Regions from separate parts of the Escherichia fergusonii ATCC 35469 genome, predicted to be linked through region 1. Evidence: predicted binding sites of a transcription regulator. Region 1 holds the regulator's gene; each other region holds the start of a gene.

Evidence for each region. Region 1 encodes CRP, which controls carbon source genes, mostly activating them, when cyclic AMP is high. Its sites were predicted from a motif close to ATGTGANNNNNNTCACAT; they were not measured.
Region 2: a site for CRP is predicted at 2,130-2,147, ahead of rbsD (D-ribose pyranase). Genes of this name have one in related genera too.
Region 3: a site for CRP is predicted at 1,715-1,732, ahead of cytR (DNA-binding transcriptional regulator CytR). Genes of this name have one in related genera too.
Region 4: a site for CRP is predicted at 1,868-1,885, ahead of focA (formate transporter FocA). Genes of this name have one in related genera too.

The regions. Positions count from the first base shown of each region.
Region 1 covers NC_011740.1:3,385,182-3,389,336, reverse strand. The annotation lists gene EFER_RS16735 (YccS/YhfK family putative transporter) at 1-1,547, opposite strand, end outside; gene crp (cAMP-activated global transcriptional regulator CRP) at 1,598-2,230, opposite strand; gene EFER_RS16725 (OsmC family protein) at 2,535-2,939, shown strand; gene EFER_RS16720 (phosphoribulokinase) at 2,994-3,863, opposite strand; gene EFER_RS16715 (YheU family protein) at 3,917-4,135, opposite strand; gene EFER_RS16710 (hydrolase) at 4,129-4,155, opposite strand, start outside.
Region 2 covers NC_011740.1:4,152,140-4,156,294, reverse strand. The annotation lists gene rbsC (ribose ABC transporter permease) at 1-110, opposite strand, end outside; gene rbsA (ribose ABC transporter ATP-binding protein RbsA) at 115-1,620, opposite strand; gene rbsD (D-ribose pyranase) at 1,628-2,047, opposite strand; gene kup (low affinity potassium transporter Kup) at 2,214-4,082, opposite strand.
Region 3 covers NC_011740.1:3,932,906-3,937,060, reverse strand. The annotation lists gene ftsN (cell division protein FtsN) at 1-487, opposite strand, end outside; gene cytR (DNA-binding transcriptional regulator CytR) at 581-1,606, opposite strand; gene priA (primosomal protein N') at 1,762-3,960, opposite strand.
Region 4 covers NC_011740.1:1,081,102-1,085,256, forward strand. The annotation lists gene pflB (formate C-acetyltransferase) at 1-896, opposite strand, end outside; gene focA (formate transporter FocA) at 952-1,809, opposite strand; gene ycaO (30S ribosomal protein S12 methylthiotransferase accessory factor YcaO) at 2,214-3,974, opposite strand; gene EFER_RS05340 (DUF421 domain-containing protein) at 4,104-4,155, shown strand, end outside.

The DNA.
Region 1 (4,155 bases):
TTCTTACGCAATAACCCGCTCTGCCACTGCGGCCACAGCCAGACGGTACCGCCGAAAGCAATTAAACAACCAATAATGGTATCGATAAGACGCGGAAGGATGTACTGCTCACCGTTCAACCACAATAGTTGCAGGGTATACACTGCGGTAATGGTAAAGCCGACCGTCGCCCAGCCGTAGTTTTTGCGCAATATCAGGTAGCTGGCGAGGGTGGTAATCAGCATCAACGTCAGGGTGTAACCTTCGGGAATTTTAAAGTGCAGCGCCACGCCCGCAATGATTAACCCGACCACGGTTCCCACGGAGCGATTCACAATCCTCAGACGGGTTGCGCCATAGCCATTTTGCGTCACCAGCAATACCGTCATCAGGATCCAGTACGACTTCGGCAGATGCAGTGCGGTGCCCATCAGGCTGGCAACGCTTAACATCACACTGAGTCGTCCGGCATTGCGTAGCGCCGGAGACTTTAGTGACAGATAACTTTTCAGTGCCGGCAGTAACGGCATTCGCCGCTGTTTATCGGCCAGTAAATCACGGGCATAGAGCGGTTTTTGGGTGCGTAGTACACGAGCGATGCGGCTGAAGTGCCAATAGCAGAATTGCCCAACAGGATTATCCGGATGCTGGCGGGCGATTTTTTCCAGTGCGCCAATTTGTTTTTCCATCGTAAAGCGCGTCGGCAGGCGATGGTAAAGAATGTCATCAGCCAGCACGCGCAGGCGAGTGGCGACAGTTTGCGCATTCCAGCGGATAACTTCTTCCGCATGGCTACGCTCGACCAGCTTTTGCACCTCTTCCGGCTGATGCAAGCTGACCGAAATATGTTCCTGTAAATCCAGCGCCTCCTGGAAAATACGCAGCATCCGCTTGTAGTCAGTATTATTTTGCGCGGAAAGCATATGCATTTGCTGATAGCACTGAGTAATTAAATCGACCGCTTTTTGCTGGCGCACCAGCAGTGGTGGCAATGCTTTTTCAGGATCGGTGTGCTGGGTAAGCAGGCTGTATTTGGCTTCGCAGTAATCCGCCAGTTCACGGTACAGCAGACTTAGTGACTCGCGTAGCGGTTGTTCGCGCCAGATCCAGAACCAAAACCAGTTAAACAATCCGTACCAGAGAGTGCCCAGCGCATAGATGAGCAACGGTTCCCAGACTGGCATGTATCCCGCCAGACTGAGGGTAAAAATGGCGGCGAGCAGCGATGCGGGAAGCAATTTTGCGTGCAATGGCCCCAGCTCAGCAGTGACACCAAGCACCAGCGTTAATCCGGTCAGCAAAAAGGGCAGGGGAACATCTTTTGCCAGTAACAGCTGTGTCAGCAAGCTACAGGTGGCAAACAGTGACGCACCAATGATTAAGCGTTTGAAAAAACGTTTATGAGGCGTATCAAGGCCCGCAATATTGCAACAGGCAGGAACGAGGGAGAAGAGCAGACCGAATCGTAATTCGCCAAGCATTAACCCAACGGCCACGGGCAAACATAGCACTAGCGTTTGTCGTAGTGCATAGTTGATATCGGGGTGATAAATCAGTCTGCGCCACATCGGGGGAAACAAAATGGCGCGCTACTCAGTAACGCGCCACTCCGACGGGATTAACGAGTGCCGTAAACGACGATGGTTTTACCGTGTGCGGAGATCAGGTTCTGATCTTCCAGCATCTTCAGAATGCGTCCCACGGTTTCACGAGAACAGCCGACAATCTGACCGATTTCCTGACGGGTAATTTTGATTTGCATACCGTCCGGGTGAGTCATGGCATCCGGTTGTTTTGCCAGGTTCAGCAGAGTCTGTGCAATGCGGCCCGTCACGTCGAGGAACGCCAGGTTGCCCACTTTCTCTGAAGTGACTTGCAAACGACGCGCCATCTGTGCAGACAGACGCATCAGAATGTCCGGGTTTACCTGAATCAATTGGCGAAATTTTTTGTACGAAATTTCAGCCACTTCACAGGCGGTTTTCGCACGTACCCATGCGCTACGTTCCTGGCCCTCTTCAAACAGGCCCAGTTCGCCAATAAAATCACCCTGATTCAGATAGGAGAGGATCATTTCTTTACCCTCTTCATCTTTGATCAGCACTGCCACAGAGCCTTTAACGATGTAGTACAGCGTTTCCGCTTTTTCACCCTGGTGAATAAGCGTGCTCTTGGATGGGTACTTATGAATGTGGCAATGAGACAAGAACCATTCGAGAGTCGGGTCTGTTTGCGGTTTGCCAAGCACCATGCGCGGTTATCCTCTGTTATAAGCTTTCTCCAGAGCCAGAAAACGCCGCTGTCTCTGGATTGCCGAAATGTGCTTCCCGCTATCTGGGAAGAGGCTGTCAAATACGTACTGCATCTGTTATGTGAAGTCCGTTACACACATGCAGTACATCAATGTATTACTGTAGCATCTTGACTGTTTTAGCATAGCTTTCGCCGTGTGTCTCCTGGTGTCTCGCTTCAGCTTGACTCAGGTCGCCTTCTGTTGCGCGATTTGGTCAGTACGCGTACGCTGTGAATAAATTTGATGCAGTGGAGTGGCAAAAATGCAAGCGCGAGTGAAGTGGGTCGAAGGGTTAACTTTTTTGGGCGAATCCGCATCTGGTCACCAGATTTTAATGGACGGCAACTCTGGCGATAAAGCGCCAAGTCCGATGGAAATGGTGTTGATGGCGGCGGGTGGTTGTAGCGCCATTGATGTGGTTTCTATCCTGCAAAAGGGGCGTCAGGATGTTGTCGATTGTGAAGTAAAATTGACCTCTGAACGCCGCGAAGAGGCACCACGCCTGTTTACGCACATTAATCTGCATTTTATCGTCACCGGTCGCGACCTGAAAGACGCAGCAGTTGCGCGTGCGGTAGATCTCTCTGCCGAGAAATATTGTTCAGTGGCGTTGATGCTGGAAAAAGCGGTGAATATTACTCACTCGTATGAAGTGGTTGCCGCGTGATTTAATGTCAGGAGTACGATGCCGGATAATTGTTTATCCGGCATATTAGCAGAGTTACTCGATTTTCTTTCCTTCCATCAATCGTTGCACCAGTGGCAGCATAATTAACTCCATTGCCAGACCCATTTTACCGCCCGGCACCACTAATGTATTGATGTGGGAAATGAATGAGCCCTGCAACATCGCCAGCAGCCAGGGGAAATCGATCCCTTCCAGATTACGAAAATGGATCACCACAAAGCTTTCATCCAGTGATGGAATGCCCTTTGCTGCGAACGGGTTTGAGGTGTCGACAGTGGGAACGCGCTGGAAGTTAAGATGGGTGCGGGAAAACTGCGGCGTGATGTAGTTGATATAGTCTTCCATTGAACGTACTACTGAGTCCATCACCGCTTCTCGTGAGTGCCCGCGCTCGCTGGTGTCGCGGATCAGTTTTTGAATCCACTCAAGGTTAACGATAGGCACTACGCCGACCAGTAAATCCACATGCTGCGCAACGTTATGATGTGGTGTGACCACGCCGCCGTGTAGCCCTTCATAAAACAGTACATCAGTGGGTTCCGGTAAAGGTTGCCATGGGGTGAATGTCCCCGGCACCTGATTCCATGGTACGGCTTCGTCGTACGTATGCAGATATTTGCGTGATTTTCCTTTGCCGCTCTGACCGTATTCAATGAAGGTTTGTTCCAGCAGGCCGAAGTCGTTAGCTTCGGGGCCAAAGTAGCTGATATGCCGCCCGGCATCACGCGCCTTGCGGATCGCCATGTCCATTTCCGGGCGCGTGTAACGGTGAAAACTGTCGCCTTCCACCTCAGCTGCATGCAGATTTAACTGCGCGAATATTTTACGAAATGCGAGACTGGTGGTGGTGGTCCCCGCGCCGCTGGATCCTGTTACCGCAATGACCGGATGTTTGGCAGACATAGTAACTCCATGACTTAGCTATCATTATTATCTCGTCCGCCGACGGCTGCAGGTTATTCGCGAAACTGACTGCGCGGCATGATATTGACCGTTTCGTGCAGCTCCGACCATACCAGCACCGCTTCTCCGCACTGTAGCTGGCGTTTGACGTCGGCGACTTTCTGTTCAAGTGTACGCTCATGTTCACCATAATCGGTGCCTTCGCGTAACACAAAACTTTCAATTAAATTTTCCAGCGTTTCGGGGGAGAGTTCTTGCCACGGAATCAACATGATTTCGCCTCCAGATACGT
Region 2 (4,155 bases), 770 kb from region 1:
CTTAACGTCGAGACAATCGCGATCAGCACCAGCAGAGCGATAAGCGATTTCTGCTCCATCAGCCACGCTTTCGTGAAATAACGGCGACCAGAGACAGTCTGGGTTGTCATTTTTTTACTCCTGATTCACGCGATTAAGCTTGCCCACAGCGGCAGCCATTAACACTTCCTGGGTGGCCTGCTCACGAGTAAATTCCCCGCTGAGATGCCCTTCATGCATGACGATGATGCGATCGCTCATGCCTAATACTTCTGGCATCTCCGATGACACCAGAATGATGCTCAAGCCATCGGCTTTGAACTGGTTAATCAGTTGATAGATCTCTTTTTTCGCACCAACATCTACGCCACGGGTAGGTTCATCAAGAATCAACACTTTGGGGCGTGTCATCAGTCCACGGGCAATCGCCACTTTTTGCTGATTGCCACCGGAGAGCAAACCAATTGCCTGTTCCATCGACGGCGTTTTCACATTAAACAGACGAATAAAATCACTCACTGCCTGCTGTTCATCGGCATGCTTCAAACTGCCGCCAGTACGGCTAAAGTAACGCAGCGCAGTCAGCGACATATTCTCTTTGACTGACATGCCCAGCACTAAACCGTCACGTTTACGGTCTTCGGAGATATACACAATGCCGTTTGCCAGGCCATCCTGCGGTGAACGGGTAACGACTTCATGCCCATCCAGAGTGACGTAACCGCTGGTACGCGGCAGTGCGCCGTAGAGCACTTTCATCAGTTCGGTACGCCCCGCGCCCATCAAACCAGAGACGCCAAGAATTTCACCTTTGCGTAAGGTAAATGAAACATCATTAACGCCAGGTCCGCAGAGATTATCGACTTTCAGGCGGATATCGCCCGGCGCTTTGTCCAGGTGTGGATATTGATCTTCCAGCTTGCGGCCCACCATCATCTCAATCAGCGAATCTTCGGTCAGTGATGCCACTTCGCGCTCAGCAATAAATTGCCCGTCACGAAAAACAGTAACGTCATCGCAAATTTCGAAGATTTCTTTCATGCGGTGGGAGATATAGACAATACCGCGACCTTGCGATTTCAGCTCGCGGATGACGCGGAACAGGGATTCGGTTTCGGTATCGGTCAGCGCATCGGTCGGTTCATCCATAATGATGACTTTCGACTCAAAGCTCAGCACTTTGGCTATTTCAACCATTTGCTGGTCACCGATGGAAAGATCGCCCACCAGCTTGTCACTTTTAAAACGCAGGTTAAGTTTAGCCAGCAATTTATCCGCTTCGGCATACATGGTTTTCCAGTCAATTTTGCCAAAGCGATTAACAAACTCACGGCCGAGGAAAATATTTTCGGCAATGGTCAACTGTGGGATCAGGTTCAGTTCCTGATGGATAATCCCAATGCCGGCTTCCTGGGAAGATTTCGGCCCGGTAAACGTTGTTTCTTTCCCCAGCCATAAAAGCGTACCTGCATCACGCGTATAGATACCAGTAAGCACTTTCATCATGGTGGATTTACCCGCGCCGTTTTCACCCACCAGCGCCATTACACGCCCCGGATAGACATTTAACGCGGCGCCCGAGAGAGCTTTTACGCCCGGGAAGGCTTTATCGATGCCTTTAAGCTGAAGTAATGCTTCCATGACGGCCTCAGAACGTCACGCCAGCACAGAGAATGATATTCGCATACGGAGAACATTCTCCGCTACGAATTACCGCCTGACTTTCTGCGGTTTGTTGTTTGAATTGTTCATGTGTGGTGTAACGAATTTCAATGGTATTTCCCTGGTGTTTTTGCAGCTGCTCAAGGTGAGTGAGCAACGTTTCGTGGAGTTGCGGATTATGTTGTTTTATCTCTTCCGCGATAATGGCAGCCTCGACCTGCATTTCATTTGTGACGACGCCCAGCACCTGCATAAAAGAAGGTACACCCTGGGTTAATGCCATATCGATGCGCGTTGTACTTTTGGGGATGGGTAAACCAGCATCACACACCACCAGCGTATCGGTATGTCCCAGACGGGAGATCACCGAAGAAATATCAGAATTAAGAACGGTGCCTTTTTTCATTTTTTTCTCCATCAGCGAAACGTTTCGCTGACCCGCAGTTTAATCCTGACTGAGTTGGGAAAACCATCGTGACGTTACGGAAATGTGATCAACCTCGAAACGTTTTACATAATGATTAAAAATGAAAACAATAACGCCCCCTTATGGAGAAAGGAGGCGTCTGGCGTTAGATTTCGACCTGAGTACCCAGTTCGATAACCCTGTTTGGCGGGATTTCAAATTGATCCGGTGCTCGCAGAGCATTACGTTGCAACAGCAAGTACAGCTTGCCACGCAGACGCAAATACCACGGGCGTTTGCCGAGGATCAGTGATTCATGCGACATAAAGAAAGAGGTTTCCATCATCCGGCAACTTAATCCTTCCAGACCGCAGCGGTGGAAAACTTCTTCCACATTTGGCGTTTCCCGCCAACCATAACTTGCCACCACGCGCCAGAAAGTAGGCGACAATTGTTCAATCTGTACGCGACGGACGTTATGGACATATGGCGCGTCTTCGGTGCGCAGAGTTAACAGAATCACCCTCTCATGCAATACCTTGTTATGTTTAAGGTTATGCATCAACGCAAAGGGAATAACGTTGATTGCACGCGACATATACACCGCGGTCCCGGGCACGCGAACGGGCGGAGATTTCTCCAGCGAAGCAATCATCGCTTCCAGAGAGTTACCATGTTCATGCATCCGCCGCAGCAAGCGGAAACGTTCGCTCTTCCAGGTGGTCATCACGATAAACATCACCGTACCGAGGCTCAATGGCAACCAGCCGCCGGAGAGCAGTTTATCGAGGTTAGCGGTGAACAATGGAATATCGACACAAAGGAAAGCAATCAGGATCAGCGCAACAAAATACTTATTCCAGTGCCAGTTCTGACGTGCCACGGTAGTCGAGAGAATAGACGTCAGCACCATGGTTCCGGTCACCGCAATCCCGTACGCCGCCGCCAGGTTGCTGGAGTGCTCAAAGCTGACAATCACAATCACGACCGCGACATAAAGCATCCAGTTCACAAACGGAATGTAGATTTGCCCTGACTCCATTTCGGAGGTGTGAATAATGCGCATCGGCGACAAATATCCCAAACGTACCGCCTGACGCGTCAATGAGAAGACGCCAGAGATAACCGCCTGCGAGGCAATTACCGTCGCCAGCGCGGCGATGATCAGAAGCGGGATCAGCGCCCAGTCCGGTGCCAACAGGAAGAACGGGTTCTTAATTGCTTCCGGGTTCTTTAACAACAGCGCTCCCTGGCCGAAGTAATTAAGGGTTAAGGAAGGCAATACGACGGTGAACCACGCCAGACGAATCGGGAACTTACCAAAGTGCCCCATATCAGCGTACAGCGCCTCGACCCCCGTTATCGACAGCACCACTGCCCCTAATGCAATAAAAGAAACCGTTTTGTATTCAAGGAAGAAATGCACCGCCCACATCGGATTCAGCGCATGCAGCACTTCTGGGTTAGCAATAATGCTACGCAACCCCAGCCCCGCCAGAATCAAAAACCAGGTCAGCATGATAGGCGCAAACAGCTTACCGACCATAGCAGTGCCATGTTTTTGAATCATAAACAGTAAAGTCAGAACGATGATTGAGAGGGGAACTATCCAGGTATCCAGCTGCGGGGCGACGATTTCCAGACCTTCAATAGCAGACATCACCGAAATAGCGGGTGTTATGACGACTTCACCATAGAAAAAGCTGCCGCCGATTAGCCCCATAATCACCAGCATTGATGTCGTTCGCGCCGACGTATTACGCCCGGCAAGCGACATCAACGTCAGGATTCCCCCTTCACCGGCGTTATCTGCCCGCATTACGAAGGTGAGATATTTAATGGAAACCACAAAGATTAGCAGCCAGAAGATCAGTGATAAAAAGCCAAACACAGCATCGCGTTCAACGCCAAAACCAAACTGACCGGACAAACATTCACGAAGTGTATATAGCGGGCTGGTACCAATATCACCGTAGACAACCCCAATTGCTGCGAGGGTAATCGCAGGTAATGATTGTTTATTCTCAGTGCTCATAGACAAATTTTTCGTCGATATAAGAAATGTGTGCGTAGTCCCTTGGCCCACAAAAAGCGCACAGTATGCACGA
Region 3 (4,155 bases), 550 kb from region 1:
GAATCTGACGCTGCTGTGCCTGACGTTGAAGCGTTTGCTGACGCTGTTCTGGCGTCTGTTCATTCCATGGAACTTCAACCAATTGCGTCGGCTGCTGGCGCATATCAGCCTGCATTTGCTCCAGTAGCTGCCGCTGTTCAGGCGTTAACTGGTCAGGATTGATCACTTCGCCACCTGCAGAAGGTTCTGTTGGCGCACGCACACCAGGCTGGCGACTTTCCAGCTCTTTAATGTAACGCCAGCGCTCTTCTGGTTTGGGGGGGAGTCCGTTTCCGGTCACTTTTTGACTTTGCAGCGTCTCGGACTCTTCTTTCTTGTGATGGGTAATGAAGTACAGACCGCCGATAAAGGTCACAAGAACTGCAGCGGCAATAGCGACCATTGCCGGTGATACCGCAGGCATGTTGCGTTGCTTTTTCCGTGAAGTGCTCTTTTTGCGCCGCGAAGGAGCCGGTTGGCCGCGACGTACATAATCTCGTTGTGCCACTATCGTTTCGCTGTATTTATTCGTTCATCAGCCCGCCATGTTACTTAAGCGACGGGCCTTTGACCAGACACGGAAGTCTTAAAGCCAGTGACTTTATGTTAAAGCGCGTGTGGATTCACGAACGATCAGTTCGCAGTCCATTAATCGGGATCCATTACTCACATCGTGGCCATGAATTTGTTCCAGTAATAAGAGCATGGCTTCACGACCAATCTCGTAACGCGGTTGGGCGATAGTGGTCAGTGGCGGATCACAATGTTCGGCCAGGGCGATATTGTCGAATCCCATAATTGACACATCATCCGGGACTTTCAGCCCCATACGTTTAGCACTGGAGATAGCCCCAACAGCCATGACATCGCTATGGCAAAAGATAGCTGTTGGCGGTTCTGGTTGATCGAGCAGTTGCTTTAACGCATTGCCACCTGCCTCATAAGTAAAATCACCGCGGGCAATATAGTGTGGATTAACGGTGATGGCATTACGACGCAACGCCTGCACGTACCCTTGTAAGCGATAGTGGCAGAAGGGCATATCTTCCGGCCCGGCGATACAACCGATACGCCGATGCCCAAGACTGAGCAAATAATTGATTGCGTTAAATGATGCCGTAAGGTTGTCGATATGAACTGTAGGTAACTCCAGTTCCGGGGCAAATTCGTTCGACATCACCATCGGCGGTAAATTACGCTGCTCTTCTACGCTGGCGTTAAATGGCAAGCGGGAACTCAACAGCACCATGCCATCGATTTGTTTAGTAACAATTAAATTGATAAACGTCTTTTCTTGCTGATTCTGATGGGCGCAATCGCCAATTAATACCAGATATCCCTGTTCGGCAGCTGTGACTTCAACACCCCTGATAACGTCATGAAAGAAGGGATCGCAAATATCCGGGACAATCACCAGAATGGTGCGTGATTCATTACGTTTCGCGTTTCGCCCCATAGTTTGCGGCAAATACCCTACTTCCCTGGCGGCCTGTTCAACCCGGCTACGTGTTGCCTGGGAGACTTTATCTGGATTCATTAACGCGCGGGACACAGTTGCAGTGGAGACCTTTGCCTTCAGTGCAACATCTTTCATTGTAGCGGCAGTCACCTGCTTCTTCAGCTTCACTTTCTCTCCTCGCCTGAAACTCTGGCGCAGAACAATCCTTGTTTAACTCGTTTTCGACACATTTTTATCAGATAGTTAGTGGAAGCGGTTACAGAATTTTCATTAAAAGTGTGATGAATATTAAATTTTTCGATCCGCCTCGCAACGTTTGCGCATTAGCCTTCGATGGGATCGACATCCAGCACCCATTTCACCTTGCGGGAATCCGGTATTGTATTAATAAGCGCCAGCGTACCATTGATGATGTGCTGTAAGCGCACGCGGGAAGGGTGCTGCAACAAAATTTGCCAGCGCCAGCGACCGCCACGTTTAGGGGCCAGCGCCGGAACCGGGCCGAGAACCCAGAGTTTCTCGTCTGCCAGCGGGCTGGAGAGGATGAGATTACGCAGTTGTTGCAGGAACAATGGCGCGTGCTGATTGTTATGATCTTCCGCACGCACAATCACATGGCTGGTCCATGGCGGCAGTTGCATCATTCGCCGCTCAGCCAGCGCCTGTTCGGCAAAGGCGTCGTAGCCTTTATAGAGCAACGTTTGCAACAGCGGATGTTCAGGATGGTGCGTTTGCAGCACTACTTCGCCCTGTTTACCCGCACGTCCGGCACGGCCAGCCACCTGGGTATAAAGTTGGGCAAAACGCTCTGCCGAGCGAAAATCCGCAGAAAACAGCGCGCCGTCCACATCCAGTAACGCCACCAGCGTCACATCCGGGAAATGGTGACCTTTCGCCAGCATTTGCGTGCCGATCAAAATCCTCGCACCGCCGCGATGTACTTCCGCCAGTTGTTGTTCAAGCGCCCCTTTGCGGCTGGTGGTATCGCGGTCGATACGAGAAATGGGCACACCAGGGAACATTGGCGCGAGCGTCTGTTCAAGCTGTTCGGTGCCCAGCCCCACGGGTACCAGGTGCGTGGAGCCGCAGGAAGGGCACTGGCGCGGCACCGGGCGTTGGCTGTCACAGTGGTGACAGCGCAAATGCTGTTGCGCCTGATGCAGCGTGTAGTAGTGATCGCAACGTGGGCATTCGGCAATCCAGCCGCAATCGTGGCACAGCAAGGCAGGCGCAAAGCCACGGCGGTTAAGAAAGAGGATAACCTGGTTGTCGGCCTGTAAATGCTGGCGCATACGGGTGATTAACGCCGGAGCCAGACCAGCCTGCACCTTCTGACCTTTTAAATCCAGCACGTGTTGAATTGCCGGACGCGCATTCCCTGCCCGACGGGTCAGGCGTAGCAGGCGGTATTTTTTCTGCTGCACGTTGCATAACGTTTCCAGCGCGGGCGTTGCGGAGCCAAGAATAATCGGGATTTGCTCGCTGTGCGCACGGTACACCGCCAGGTCGCGGGCATGATAGCGCCAGCCTTCCTGCTGCTTGTAGGAACTGTCGTGCTCTTCATCAATGACAATCACACCGAGATTTTTAAACGGCGTAAACAGCGCGGAGCGGGTGCCGATCACAATCGCCGCCTCACCATTTTTCGCTTTCAGCCACGCCGAAAGGCGCTCACTGTCGTTCAGGCCGGAATGCAGAACTTCCACTGGCGCATTAAACCGCTCACGAAAACGGGCAATAGTTTGCGGCGTCAGGCCGATTTCCGGCACCATCACCAGCGCCTGTTTGCCCTGTGCGAGCACGTTTTCCAGTACGCTCAAATAAACTTCTGTTTTACCGGAACCGGTAACGCCCGCCAGCAACCAGGCAGAGAAGGTATCCGCTGCGCTATGGATGGCGCCAACGGCGGTGGCCTGTTCAGTATTCAATCGCAACCGCTCGCCAGAAACGGCATAGTTCGTTCGCCAGTCGCTAAACTCTGGTGTTTCACTCGCTAACTCACACAGGCCTTTTTTGCGCAGCGCCTGCAATGCGGCATCATTAAATTCAAGTTCCGCGACCTGATCGCGCCAGATTTTGCCTTGCCGTAACGCTGCCAGCGCCTGTTGTTGCTTTGGCGAACGTTTCAGGCTGTTCAGATCCACCGCCTGACCTTGTTCAGTGGCAAACCAGTACCACATCGGCGCGTTCGCCGCAGGCCGCCCCTGGCGCAGTAAAATCGGCAAGGCATGAAACAGCACATCGCCAATCGGATGATGATAGTAATCTGCCGCCCATAGCAGTAATCGCCAGACGGAGTGAGTAAATACCGGCTCAACGTCCAGCACTTCTACTACCGCTTTCAGCTCGTTAAGCGGCAGCTCGCTGACGTCGCTAACTGACACCACAACCCCGATGCGCTCCTGCTGTTTGCCAAACGGCACACGCACGCGACACCCGGCTTTAACCGTCATGCCTTCTGGCAGCAGATAGTCAAAGGTACGAGGAAGCGGAACGGGCAAGGCAACGTGAGCAACGGGCATAGCATCATCCTGACTTGAAATTCGGTGGAACAGTATACACATTGCCGTAGAGGAGTGCGGATCAGTTTGCATACGCTGGTTAATTTCTGTATGATTCGGCGCCTTTGATACGAAATGATCGTGTCAAACTATACTTTAAACATCGCGTGGTGTCTGGCGTTAGGGCTGGAAGAGCGACGCGGCCTTAAACCGAGG
Region 4 (4,155 bases), 2.3 Mb from region 1:
TCGGTGATCTTGCCAGCTTTCAGGTCACGTTCGATGTACACATCCAGGAAGGTGGAGGTACGACCGAAGGACATTGCAGCACCGTTCTGAGACTTAACAGCAGCCAGGTAGCCGAAGTAAGTCCACTGGATAGCTTCCTGAGCGTTGGTTGCCGGACCAGAAATGTCGTAGCCGTATTTGGCAGCCATTTCTTTCATCTGACCCAGAGCGCGGTGCTGTTCAGCAATTTCTTCACGCAGACGGATAGTTGCTTCCAGATTTACGCCATTTTCCAGATCTGCCTGCAGAGAGGTGAACTGAGCGTATTTGTCTTTCATCAGGTAGTCGATACCGTACAGCGCAACGCGACGGTAGTCACCAATGATACGGCCACGACCATAAGCATCTGGCAAACCGGTCAGAACCCCGGATTTACGGCAACGCAGGATGTCCGGAGTATAAACGTCGAACACGCCCTGGTTGTGAGTTTTACGGTATTCAGTGAAGATTTTTTTGATCATCGGGTCCAGTTCGCGGTTGTACGCTTTGCAGGAACCTTCGATCATTTTGATACCACCGAACGGGATAAGAGCACGTTTCAGCGGAGCTTCAGTCTGCAGACCAACAATTTTTTCCAGCGCTTTGTTGATGTAGCCAGCGTCGTGGGAAGTGATGGTGGAAGCAACAGCGGTGTCAAAGTCAACTGGCGCGTGAGTGCGGTTTTCCAGTTTAACGCCTTCCATTACTTTGTCCCACAGGGTAGTGGTCGCGTCAGTAGCGCCAGCCAGGAAGGACTCGTCACCCTCGTACGGAGTGTAGTTTTTCTGGATGAAGTCACGGACGTTTACTTCATTCTGCCAGTCACCTTTGGTAAAACCTTCCCAGGCTGTGGCTAACTTTTCATTAAGCTCGGACATGTAACACCTACCTTCTTAAGTGGATTTTTTATTTACCGCGTGCAGAACATCTCAATTAGTGATGATCGTTATCACGCAGATAAATGACCCAGTATGTCAACCCAACCAACAAACCACCGCCAATAATGTTACCGATCGTAACCGGAATCAGGTTATCAGTGATGAAGCCCATCACGGTCAGGTGAGAAAAATTTTCCGGAGAAGAACCGATAGCGGTCCAGAATTCCGGTGATGCAAAGTCACGAATTACGATACCCATTGGGATCATAAACATGTTTGCGATGCTGTGTTCGAATCCACTGGCTACGAACATGGCGACAGGAAGAATCATGATAAACGATTTGTCCATCAGGCTACGGCCAGAGTAGCTCATCCACACAGCCAGACAGACCATCAGGTTTGCCAGGATACCGAGGGCAACAGCTTCAATAAAAGTATGGTGCATTTTATGATCGGCTGTTTGCAGGACGTTAAGTCCCCACTGACCATTCGCAGTCATATATTCGCCGGAAAGCCACATCAGCAGAACAAACAGTAATGCACCGATCAGGTTACCAAAATAGACATTAAGCCAGTTCTTCGCCAGTTGCCCCCAGGTGATGCGTCCACTGGCTTTAGCAACAACAATCAGAACTGTTGAAGTAAAGAGATCAGCACCACAAACAACACAAAGAATGAGGCCCAGAGAGAAGCAGATACCGCCAACCAGTTTTGCCATGCCATATGGCATCGCACCAGCACCTGTTGTTGCAGTGATATAGAAAACAAAAGCGATAGAGATGAATACACCAGCGGTAATCGCCAGATAGAAAGTCTTAAGCGGATGTTTCGTTGCTTTATAGACACCTGCTTCTTCGGCAACTTTGGCCATCGCAGCAGGAAGAATAAGATCAAAAGGGTTGTCAGCTTTCACACTAACTCTCTCTTTATTAAGTCGGCGACGAGATACTAACAAAGCATTATAGATGAGAATTTGATATAGATCATATCTCGCCTGGCTTATAGACCTGTAAGTCGCATGGTTTTTACGCAAAAAGTATTTAACTTGATGAATTATTTAATAAAAATAAATTTTAAAATTTAATAAATCAGTTGAATATTTTCGATAGTGCTCCTGAAAGTACGTTAATGGACAGAAAACAAAGACTAATAAAATAACAACATTGATAAATCTGGTTAAATATTGAATAACAATATTTAACCGAGTAACTACATTTATTTCTGTTTAAATTTAATAAACAAGAAAGGGGCACAAAATGCGCCCCGTAATATAGCTCAGACAAGGAAATTAACCTACTCGCCGTTGTCTGTTTGCTTTCATTTTGTCCAGAATGTCGCTTTGGCGCGTTGCAGCTTTTCATAGGCCTTCAGCAGCGACTGATGTGCGGCGAATGCGTGCAGATCGCTATCTACCGGTTGCAGGCCGTAAAACGCCGCTTCGCCACTCATTGCCGCACTGGCGGCTTCTACCGCCTCCGCGCCGTACATGCGGATAAAAGCATTCAGATATTGCAGTGGCTGGCGATCTTCTTCCTGAGCCAGCAGCAGGAGGGTTTGCAGGCAGCGATAATAGTTTGCGCGTTCCGGGCTGAAGACCGATGAGTTAAACTCCATCGTCCATTCGGTCCAGACCAGAGCCTGTTCCAGATCGCCACCAGCCAGCGCCAGCATAGCCTTTAATTCACCGATACGCAGAGTGTACCAGCCGTTATCCGGCCCGGTTGCCAGACCCAATAGCTCACGCACGCGGGTAAAGTCATCAAAACCTTCTTCATCCAGTTGCTCGATGAGGTTCAGGTAATCTTCTTTTTCCCACTCGCTGCCTGGGAGTGAAAGAATCGTTTCACGTAAATGGCTGCCCATGCTGTTATTCGCTAACCACAAATCTTCAGCCGGATAAATATCGGACATGCCAGGCACGATAATACGACAAGCATAAACGCCCAGATGCTCGTAATCGGCAATATAAACTTCTTTATCTTCGTTGTTGAAGATAGCCATCAGCGTGGCAAACTCTTCTTCCGTGGTGCCGGAGAAATTCCAGTCCACAAACGGATAATCGGCATCCTGCTTGAACAGGTCCCAGGAGATTAAACCGCTGGAATCGATAAAGTGCGTTTCAAGGTTGGTATGTTCAGCAACTTCTTCATCATCGAAGGTTGGCGGAGTAAACACATCCAAATCTTTCAGGCCACGACCTTGCAGCAGCTCGGTCACGGTACGTTCCAGTGCTACGCCAAAATCAGGATGCGCACCGAAAGAGGCAAAGCAAGTGCCGTTAGCCGGATTGAACAGTACCACGCAAATCACTGGATACTGGCCGCCAAGCGAACCATCATAAGCAAAGATTGGGAAACCTTCCGCTTCCAGTGTTTCGATTGCTTCAACTACTGCAGGGTAACGTGCCAGCACGTCTGCCGGGATTTCCGGCAAGCTGATGCTTTCAGCAATAATGCGGTTTTTCACGTAGCGTTCGAAAACTTCGGACAACCCTTGAACGCGTGCTTCGTTGCGGGTATTGCCAGCGGACATACCGTTAGAAACGTACAAGTTACCAATGATATTCATCGGAATATAAACGGTCTGATTGTCGGACTGGCGCGTAAATGGCAGACCGCAAATACCACGATCTTCGTTACCGGATTGCAGGTCAATCAGCATGCTGCCGGTCAGTTCATTTTCAGGGTCGTAAAACGCGCGCAGACGGTCATCGAGCAGTCCTTCCGGCACATCGTCGTTTTCGGTCAGTGGGAACCATTTTTCGTTGGGATAATGCACGAACGGACCGTTGGCGATGGTTTCGCCCAGCCAGAAGTCAGCAAAAAAGTAGTTGGTTGAGAGACGCTCGAAATATTCACCGAGGGCGGATGCCAGCGCCGCTTTTTTGGTTGCGCCTTTACCGTTGGTAAAACACAGTGCGCACTCTTTGTCACGAATATGTACAGACCAGACGTTAGGCACGGGATTCAGCCAGGAGGCCTCTTCAATCTGAAAACCGAGGTCTGAAAGTTTTTGCTGGAAGCGAGCGATGGAATCTTCCAGAGCGGCATCTTTGCCGGGGATAAATGTTTGCGTCATGAAAATCACTTTAGTCGTACGGAAAGCGCGCAATAATACGGGTTTTATCTCAAAGGCGCTATCACCGCCGCCATGCCGATGAACTGTTGACTATGCTTTTAGCGGATAAACCACGATAAGAGCATAAAAATGAAGGCGTTCGATCTCCACCGTATGGCATTTGATAAAGTGCCTTTTGATT